Regions from separate parts of the Tumebacillus algifaecis genome, predicted to be linked through region 3. Evidence: a T-box and tRNA genes for the amino acid it is inferred to sense, from the RefSeq annotation. Region 3 holds a T-box; the other regions hold tRNA genes.

Region 1 (3,266 bases), 220 kb from region 3:
CTACCTGCATCGAGCCGACGCTGATCATCTACGTCAAGGAACTCGTCCTGCCGCCAATCGCTGAGCGCAACTTGATCGTTTTCGAGACGGTGCGCAGCACCCCAGAAACGCCAGTGCGCGCCAAAACGCTCAACTACCTCAACAGCCTGCTCGCCTATCGGGAGCTCGAAATGAGAGGGGCAGCAGAAGGCATGCAACTGACCGCAGAAGGGTACGTCGCAGAAGGGGCGGTCAGCAACCTCTTTTTCGTCGTGGACGGTGAAATCTGGACCCCATCCCTCGACACAGGCATTCTGCCGGGGATCATCCGCGAATGGGTGTTGGGGCAACTGCCCGTTTTGGAAAAGCGCTTTACGCCTTCGGACATTGCCCATGCTTCCGAAGCGTTCACCACGTCATCGGTCATCGGGATTCTCCCCGCCACTTCACTAGAAGGCAGACCGTTCGGAGACGGAACGATCGGCCCGGTGACACGACAGCTCCTTGAAAAATGGAGAAAAATCTCATCTTAAAAAACGTAGAATACCTCTTGCACTCTAGCAATACACGTGATATATTATCTCTTGTCGCCACGAGAGATCGTCGCGAATGTAGCCCATCTCATTGCGAGCAAGTCGGTCGCGGTGGTAGATGTGGCAACATCCTCGATGTGAGCCATTAGCTCAGTTGGTAGAGCAACTGACTTTTAATCAGTGGGTCGAAGGTTCGAGTCCTTCATGGCTCACCACTTGTTTTGAGGTAGCCCCGCTAAGAACGCGACGTCCTGTCGCAACGTGGGACAGAGGTAGCCCCGCTAGGAACGCGACGTCCTGTCGCACGCGGGACAGAGGTAGCCCCGCTAGGAACGCGACGTCCTGTCGCACGCGGGACAGAGGTAGCCCCGCTAGGAACGCGACGTCCTGTCGCACGCGGGACGCATATATCCTATATGCGGAAGTGGCTCAGGGGTAGAGCATCGCCTTGCCAAGGCGAGGGTCGCGGGTTCGAATCCCGTCTTCCGCTCCATTTTTACAACAAAAGATGCGGTCGTGGTGGAATGGCAGACACGCACGCTTGAGGGGCGTGTGGGGCAACCCGTGGAAGTTCGAGTCTTCTCGACCGCACCATCTTTTTCGGGGGTATAGCTCAGTTGGTAGAGCACCTGCCTTGCAAGCAGGGGGTCAGCGGTTCGAATCCGCTTATCTCCACCATCTTTGCCTTTTTAGCTCAGTAGGTAGAGCGCATCCATGGTAAGGATGAGGTCATCGGTTCGATTCCGGTAAAAGGCACCATCGCATGGCTCGTTGGAGAAGCGGCTTAACTCACCGCCCTTTCAAGGCGGCATTCACGGGTTCGAATCCCGTACGAGTCACCATTTTTTCTAACTACACAAGGCTCGGTAGCTCAGTCGGTAGAGCAGAGGACTGAAAATCCTCGTGTCGGCGGTTCGATTCCGTCCCGAGCCACCATTTTTGGATATGGGCCCATAGCTCAGTTGGCTAGAGCGCACGACTGATAATCGTGAGGTCGGAAGTTCGAATCTTCTTGGGCCCACCATTCAATAAACGCAAACAAGGGTTCAAGCCTATAAACTCAGTATGCGCGAAAGCGGTGTCTCCTGACACCGCTTTTTTATTTTGGCATACATTGCTACTAGCGGAGAGGAGGAGGCGTTGATGCCAATTGGCGGAATCAATATTTTTGCTTTCAAGGTCAATATGATCGACAAAGGCTACGTCAACATCGGTCCTCTGCTTGTGGCGGACTGGAACGGCCTATCCAAACAAAACTTTGGCACAGGTGAAGCAAACGGTGATGGCAACGCGATGTTTACAGGCGCGACTCTCGTTCAAGATTCGGATGCTGTAGAACTTCCACTTTCCAGACAAAGCCTCGTCTAACTAAAAAATCGTCGGGCAATCTGCCCCGGCGATTTTTTAGTTACGAGGATCGCGTTGAATGGAAATCCGCTTTTTGGGCTCCTCATGCCGCTGTTGCACAATCGGCAAGGTGATCTCTAAGAGTCCGTTCAGATACCTGGCCTGCACGCCATCTTCGACCACTTTTTCTGACAGCGCAATCGTGCGTCGGAACTCGCCGGTGCTCCGCTCCGACAGCAGCGTTTGCTCGCGCCGAAATCGCCGCGGCAATTGCCCACTCACGACCAATTCTCCATTTTGGACATAGAGATCGATGCCGTCCGTATTCACAAGCCCAGGCAACTCGACATGCACAATCAGCTTGCCTTCCAGGCGATACACATCGACAGCAGGGCGTTGGCGCGCAGGATGTGCAGCCTGCTGCTCCGACTGGAGCGGAACTTCGGCGGCCTCTTCGCCATCTGGAATGACAGATAGGATATCCTCCCAAAAGTCATTCCCGAAGAACTGCCGCGCATGAGATTCCCACCTAGAAAACGAGCGGGCGTTCTTCTTCATCGCTGTCCCTCCCCATGCGTCTCTTTGGTTCACCATATGCGCCCAGCGTACATCGCGTAACAATATGTGTTTATTTGTTTTCGAACCCAAGCAAGTAAATTTTTTATAATTCCCGACTGGTAGTGAGAACGTGAGAGCATACATTAACAGTCGATTCTTTGCGCTTCCTAGTACCTTGTATCACCCATTCGAACGATGAAAAAGGCAGAGCGCGGTGCTCTGCCTTTCATTTTCTTGTCGCTCTGTTACTTCAGCGAGCAGTTCGATTGCGATACACATCAAGACTCCTGCAATGATACTTCGACTCTACTCCTGTGAAGCCTTAGTATGCGCCACCATCGACCGGAATGATCAGGATGAACAGCACAAAGATGATCAGAAAGACAACTGCCCATCGAGTAAACCCACCAAATTGTCCGTACACGTTGTTACCCCCTTTTTTGTTGCTCCAATAAATTATGCGAAATCCCTTCTATTTGGAAAGGCTTGTGTGCTAGGTAACTCAAATTCAGATCAAATAGAGCTACCGTTGCTGTGTTGCGCGTTTCGGTCTCGATGTGATACCTGTTTTTTGCTGATCATCTATCTCGATACTGTCTCCTGTCCATCAGACGGCGCAGGTTCTTCATTTAAAGCCTCATGAAAACGGTCGTCCATGGTGACGACCGTTTTCTTTTTCTGTTGCGAATACATCAACCACTTCCGACAAAATCACGTAGTTTTTTTATAGACGGGCACCAGTTTTCGAGCTAGTTCATACCGTAACAGTACGGGAAAAAGAGGTGGTAGCGATGTCCTTTACGATCAACATTTTCAACATAAAAGTGCACAATATCGAAAATGCGTCGG
Region 2 (3,266 bases), 1.8 Mb from region 3:
CCGCTAGCAAAGAGAAGGACTCAGTTCAATGAACTGGGTCTTTATTGTTATACAAGGTCAATAGAAAGAGTGCCGCGTTCGTAGCGGAGCGAAGAACCACCGAAGCGAAAGCGAAGGTATGGTACTTGGACCGCAGGGTTCTGGGAGAGTAGGACGCCGCTAGGCAAAGAGAGAGACTCAGTTCAATGAACTGGGTCTTTCTTGTTATACAAGGTCAATAGAAAAAGTGCCGCGTTCGTAGCGGAGCGAAGAACCACCGAAGCGAAAGCGAAGATATGGTACTTGGACCGCAGTGATCTAGGAGAGTAAGGCGCAGCTCGGCCGAGCGAAATCAGTCAAGGAACCTGTCTTTTGATGTTCTAGCGCCGAAGCATGGTATCTCCGTGAGAGAAGAGAGCAAGGTATAGAAATACGCGCTCTAATTCCAGACTAGACTTGGCTTTTTGCAGATTGTGAAAGCTTTCATTCTCTAAAAAATAGTAGGAATTCATCGTATATGAGCGAAATGAGCCAACAGAACTATGAGAGTGTCTAATTTTGTCGTATTTTGCGTGGAAATAGAGATTGAGAGTGTGCGAGGGAGCGTGTTAAGATAACACCTGTCGCCGCAAGTGGGCAGTTTAATCATGGGGGTATAGCTCAGTTGGTAGAGCACCTGCCTTGCAAGCAGGGGGTCAGCGGTTCGAATCCGCTTATCTCCACCAATTGCCTTCTTAGCTCAGTAGGTAGAGCGCATCCATGGTAAGGATGAGGTCATCGGTTCGATTCCGGTAGAAGGCACCATCTATCTTGGCTCGTTGGAGAAGCGGCTTAACTCACCGCCCTTTCAAGGCGGCATTCACGGGTTCGAATCCCGTACGAGTCACCATTTGTTTTGGAGCTGTGGTGTAGTGGCCTAACATGCCCGCCTGTCACGCGGGAGACCGCGGGTTCGAATCCCGTCAGCTCCGCCATTTAGATCAGTACTCTTCATCAATTTTGACACAGAATAATACCTTGCGGAAGTGGCTCAGGGGTAGAGCATCGCCTTGCCAAGGCGAGGGTCGCGGGTTCGAATCCCGTCTTCCGCTCCATTTTAAGGGCCCATAGCTCAGTTGGCTAGAGCGCACGACTGATAATCGTGAGGTCGGAAGTTCGAATCTTCTTGGGCCCACCATTTCAATAACATATGTCTAGTGGTAATGTCGTGGAGGTCACACCTGTTCCCATCCCGAACACAGAAGTTAAGCTCCACAGAGCCAATGGTACTTGGACCGCAGGGTCCTGGGAGAGTAGGACGCCGCTAGGCAAAGAGAAGGACTCAGTTCAATGAACTGGGTCCTTCTTGTAATACAAGGTCAATAGAAAAAGTGCCGCGTTCGATGCGGAGCGAAGGTATGGTACTTGGACGGCAGGGTCCTGGGAGAGTAGGACACCGCTAGGCAAAGAGAAGGACTCAGTTCAGTGAACTGGGTCTTTATTGTTATGTAAGGCCAATAGAAAACTGCCGCGTTAGAAGTGGAAGCAAAGATTTGGTTCTTGGACGGAAGGCCCGAAAGTGTAGGAGACAACTGGGTACATTGAGTCCCAGATCAGTAAGCTGGGGCTTCTTGTTGTTTACTCTGTCAAGAAGCTGCCTCGAGAGATCGTAAGCAGCAGAGTGTACGCCTGCAAGCATTCTGATGAGCGGAATGAATTGCGTACTGGTGTCGCCAAAGATTGGATCGGATGCCCTGAAATCGTGCTTCTTTGGGTGCGAATTACTTATATCGGGCGACTAAGTTGAATATGGGTTATAAATAAAATGAATATTTTTATTGAAAAGTCCGAAGAAATAAGATAATGTGTAAGTGTACCCGCTTTACAAAGGTGAAGAATCGATAATGGCAAACTCACTGAAAGGTGAGGACGCAAAGCCACGGGTCTAAGGTGTTGCTACTGCACACTATGACAGCCGGGTTGCCGAACTTTTCCACGGTGGAATCCTTGATGGACAATTTCACTACGGAATTGTCCTATTTGCTGTCCGTGCTGAAAAAACTTCGGCGAATCCAAAGTATTGGAGGAGTCAAAGATGTTGGTACTTGGTCAAGCATTCGTTTCACCATTTCTGTCAGAAACAGCAGCAAAACTCAGAATTCCAGTTGTAGACGCAGCGCAAGATGTACTGGTTCCATTCGACAAAAAACTGAATTGGAAATCGGCGAATTCTTTCTTTCAACTGGTTAGAGATCGCAAGGCTCCGCTCTTGAGCAATTCAGAAAACGCGTTACAAGCACTGGAGAACCATTTGCCAGGTCATGTTCTCGTGGAGCGAAATGAGCGTTTTAAAAACAAGACTCATTTCCGCAAGTGGTTGGCTCATCTCTTCCCTGATTTTATGTATCAAGAATTTTCGTTTGATGAACTGATGAGAATGCAGGCATCGCAGCTTCGGTTTCCAATCGTGGTTAAACCAGTGGTTGGATATGCGAGTCTCGGTGTGTACCGCGTTGCGGATGCGAAGGAGTGGATGGATGTCCGCCATCGTCTTCACCGCGACGTACGCGAGGCCCGTGACCTGTTCCCAGAATCTGTCCTCAATGTAGAGCGTTTCATTGTTGAGGAATGGATCGAGGGGGAGGAGTACGCTGTTGACGCCTTCTTTAATACAGAAGGACAACCAGTTGTGCTAAATGTGCTCAAACGCATGTTCGCTCATGCAGGTGATACATCAGATCGGATTTACTATACGAGCAAGCACGTACTGCAAGAAGCGATGCAGCCTGTGATCGAGTTTTTAACGAAGTTGGGGAGTCTCGAAGATTTGAGCTTGTACCCAGTTCATCTGGAAGTTCGCATTTCTCCGAGCGGCAAGTTGATTCCGATCGAAGTCAATCCGCTCCGCTTTGCCGGGATCGGCACATGCGACTTAGCGATCCACGCGTACGGGCAAAATCCATACGAGCACTTCTTCCAACAGACCCAACCAGATTGGAATCACATTCTTGAAACGATGGACGATTCCGTGTACAGCTTCTTCTGTGCAGAATTGCCAGTCGAATTGAACACGCTCAAAATCTCGTCGATCGAACACGACAAGTTCCGCAGCATGTTTGGGGACGTTTTGGAGTACCGCTCCATGCAAGGCTATGATCCGACTACTTTTGCTGTCGTATTCTATCGCAGTGAAGACTTGGCGGAGAATGAAAAACTGCTTCAACTAGAATTAAGCCAGTTCGTAAGCGTAAGAAACATTGAGGTTTCTGCTTAGGCAACAACCGGGCAAAGAAATTGGGGGAAGTTCG
Region 3 (3,266 bases):
TATCTGGCGCCGCAGGTGGAGTATCAGGAGAAGGCGTTCACCGTGATGTCGCTTCGAGTTGATGCGGTGTCCGCTGAGTCGTTTGGACTGTCGCGCACAAAAGTTGTCGAACCGATCAAAAGCGGGAAACTGCAGTTGAACTGGCAGGTGATCGACGACCCGGCGACTGCTGTGGAAGAAGGGGATGTTCTGTCCTTGCGCGGCCACGGGCGTGCCAAGATCTTGGAGATTATGGGACAGTCACGCAAAGGCCGGACGATTTTAAAAATTGGCAAGTATCTCTAACTTTCGGCAGGAGTTCCCATCTTCCCGTCGAATATTTTGGTGAAGAATGGCGAATTTTGGCTCTTTTTATTTGACTTTTACGAAAGCACAGGAGGTCCCAACAGCATGCCTTTGACTCCGCTTGATATCCATAACAAAGAATTTGGCCGCTCGTTTCGCGGGTATGATGAAGATGATGTAAATGAGTTTCTGGACCGCGTGATCAAGGACTACGAAGGATTGATCCGTGAGAATCGCGATTTGGAAGAAAAGCTGGTGACGCTCGAGGAGCGGCTGTCTCATTTTCACAACATAGAAGAAAGTTTGTCGAAATCGATCATCGTGGCGCAAGAGACTGCTGAAGAAGTGAAGTCGAATGCGCGCAAGGAATCGCAACTGATCATCAAGGAAGCGGAAAAGAACGCGGACCGTATCCTGAATGAGGCGCTGTCCAAGTCCCGCCGTGCTGCGATGGAGCTGGACGAACTGCAAAAGCAGGCCGCTGTGTTCCGTGCGCGGTTCCGTTCGCTCATCCAAGTGCAGTTGGAACTGATCGACAACGATCAGTGGGAGAAGATCTTGGACGAAAAGACGATTCGCATGGATAAAGACGACAAATTGGATGTATAGGCTGGATTAGGTTTGACAATGCTATTTGTAGTATCATATAATGACTGCAAATTTATTATATCTTGACGTTGAGCGGGAAGAGTACCTCGTGGAGTCCTTTACAGCGAACCGGGTTTGGTGTGAGCCGGGAAAGGGAAAGCTTGGGAAAATCACCCGGGAGTCGTGTGCCGAATCCCGTTTGGGTAGTAAGTAACACCGTTTTGCCCTCGTTACCGGGCCGTTGAGTGGTCATGGCTTCTTTGTCATGGCAATCAGGGTGGTACCACGGAAGATTATGAGAAGTCTCTCGTCCCTATTTTTAGGGATTGAGGGACTTTTTTGTTTGTACAGAATTGGAGGGAATCACAATGGAAAAGCCAGAGTACAGCAAAACGCTGAATCTGCCGGAAACCGAGTTTCCGATGCGCGGCAACTTGCCGCAACGTGAGCCGGGGATGCTGCAACAATGGGAAGACATGAAATTGTATGAAAAAGTACAAGCAAAGCAGGCTGGTAAGCCGAAGTTTGTTTTGCATGATGGCCCGCCCTATGCGAATGGAGACATCCACCTCGGTCATGCGTTGAACAAGATTTTAAAAGACATCATCGTCAAGTTTCGGACGATGGAAGGGTTTGACGCGCCGTACGTACCGGGATGGGATACACACGGGATGCCGATCGAGCATGCGATCATCAAAAACAAAGGCATCAACCGTCATGAAGTGTCGGTGACCGATTTCCGCGAGATGTGCAAAAACTACGCCCTCGATTTTGTGGAGCGTCAAAAGGGACAGTTTAAACGCCTTGGCGTGCGCGGTGATTGGGAGAACCCCTACATCACATTGTTGCCAGAATATGAGTCCCGTCAAATTCGCGTCTTTGGGGAGATGGCGAAACGCGGTTATATCTACAAGGGTTTAAAACCGGTACACTGGTGTGCATCGTGTGAGACGGCGCTGGCAGAAGCTGAAGTGGAATATGCGGATAAGAAGTCGCCGTCGATCTATGTGAAATTTGCTGTGAAAGATGGCCGCGGCGTACTGCCTGAAGGGTCGTTTATCGTGATCTGGACCACTACACCGTGGACGCTGCCGGCGAACATGGCGATCGCGCTTGGGGCCGATTTTGAATACAGTTTGGTTGAAGTAAACGGTGAGAAACTGTTGCTGGCCAAAGGACTTGTCGAAGAGGTGCTGAAGGCAGCAGGTGTCGAAGGCGAACCGAATGTGGTGGCAACTTTCAAAGGTCAGGATTTGGAGCGCGTCGTTGCTCAACATCCCTTCCTCGACCGCGAGTCGCTGGTGATCTTGGGCGAGCACGTAACGCTTGAGTCCGGTACGGGTTGTGTACACACCGCACCGGGGCACGGGATGGATGACTACATGGTGGGCTTGCAGTATGGACTGCCGGTTTTGGCGCCTGTCAACGGGCAAGGTAAATTTACGAAGGATGCCGGTCCGTATGAAGGACAGTTTTATATGAAGGCGAACAAGCAGATCATGGCTGACCTTCAAGAAAGCGGACATCTGTTCGCCTCGTCGGAAATCGACCACAGCTATCCGCACTGCTGGCGTTGTAAAAACCCTGTTTTCTTCCGTGCGACGGAGCAGTGGTTTGGCTCGATCGACAAGTTCCGCGATCAACTGCTTGAGCAAATCAAACAAGTGTCGTGGAGTCCGGAGTGGGGCGAAGTTCGCCTGCACAACATGGTGGCTGACCGCGGGGATTGGTGTATCTCTCGCCAGCGCATGTGGGGCGTGCCGATCCCGATCTTCTATTGCACAGACTGTGATAAGGAGATCATCAATGATCAAACGATCGACAAAGTTGCGAATTTATTTGCTGAGCATGGATCGCAGGTATGGTTTGAGAAAGAGGCGGCCGATCTCGTTCCGGAGGGCTTGACCTGTTCTTGCGGTGGTACTTCGTTCCGCAAAGAAACCGATACGATGGACGTGTGGTTCGACTCAGGTTCTTCGCATATGGCGGTCACCGATGCACGTCCGGAAATGCAATGGCCAGCCGATCTGTATCTGGAAGGATCGGACCAATATCGCGGCTGGTTTAACTCTTCGCTTTCGACCGCAGTGGCCATCCGTGGGAAAGCTCCGTACAAATCGATCGTCTCGCACGGCTTTATGTTGGATGGTGAAGGCCGCAAGATGTCGAAGTCGCTGGGGAACGTGGTTGACCCGTTGAAGGTGATGGAACAGTATGGCGCCGATATCCTGCGTCTATGGGTGGCATCGGTCGATTATCGCTCCGATTTTCGCGTTTCTGATGCGATCTTGAAACAAGTGGCAGAAGTCTATCGGAAGATCCGCAATACATTCCGTTACCTGCTTGGAAACTTGAGCGGATTTGATCCGGCGCAGCATGTGGTGTCGAAGGAG

What was found. A T-box is a leader RNA that pairs with one kind of tRNA and senses whether it is charged. The one in region 3 lies ahead of ileS (isoleucine--tRNA ligase), so its partner is inferred to be a tRNA-Ile.
Region 1: it has a tRNA-Ile gene. The T-box ahead of ileS (isoleucine--tRNA ligase) is inferred to sense a tRNA for this amino acid. The anticodon was not compared.
Region 2: it has a tRNA-Ile gene. The T-box ahead of ileS (isoleucine--tRNA ligase) is inferred to sense a tRNA for this amino acid. The anticodon was not compared.

Annotation. Positions count from the first base shown of each region.
Region 1 covers NZ_CP022657.1:3,332,617-3,335,882, reverse strand. The annotation lists gene CIG75_RS14485 (aminotransferase class IV) at 1-512, shown strand, start outside; tRNA gene CIG75_RS14480 (tRNA-Lys) at 652-727, shown strand; tRNA gene CIG75_RS14475 (tRNA-Gly) at 931-1,005, shown strand; tRNA gene CIG75_RS14470 (tRNA-Leu) at 1,023-1,106, shown strand; tRNA gene CIG75_RS14465 (tRNA-Ala) at 1,115-1,190, shown strand; tRNA gene CIG75_RS14460 (tRNA-Thr) at 1,196-1,271, shown strand; tRNA gene CIG75_RS14455 (tRNA-Glu) at 1,278-1,354, shown strand; tRNA gene CIG75_RS14450 (tRNA-Phe) at 1,373-1,448, shown strand; tRNA gene CIG75_RS14445 (tRNA-Ile) at 1,460-1,536, shown strand; gene CIG75_RS14440 (hypothetical protein) at 1,656-1,880, shown strand; gene CIG75_RS14435 (Hsp20/alpha crystallin family protein) at 1,917-2,417, opposite strand; gene CIG75_RS14430 (spore germination protein) at 3,209-3,266, shown strand, end outside.
Region 2 covers NZ_CP022657.1:1,343,486-1,346,751, forward strand. The annotation lists tRNA gene CIG75_RS06190 (tRNA-Ala) at 629-704, shown strand; tRNA gene CIG75_RS06195 (tRNA-Thr) at 708-783, shown strand; tRNA gene CIG75_RS06200 (tRNA-Glu) at 792-868, shown strand; tRNA gene CIG75_RS06205 (tRNA-Asp) at 877-953, shown strand; tRNA gene CIG75_RS06210 (tRNA-Gly) at 999-1,073, shown strand; tRNA gene CIG75_RS06215 (tRNA-Ile) at 1,080-1,156, shown strand; rRNA gene rrf (5S ribosomal RNA) at 1,172-1,288, shown strand; cyclic di-GMP riboswitch class I at 1,855-1,946, shown strand; gene CIG75_RS06225 (ATP-grasp domain-containing protein) at 2,054-3,232, shown strand.
Region 3 covers NZ_CP022657.1:3,109,257-3,112,522, reverse strand. The annotation lists gene CIG75_RS13180 (YlmH family RNA-binding protein) at 1-285, shown strand, start outside; gene CIG75_RS13175 (DivIVA domain-containing protein) at 391-894, shown strand; T-box leader at 954-1,191, shown strand; gene ileS (isoleucine--tRNA ligase) at 1,242-3,266, shown strand, end outside.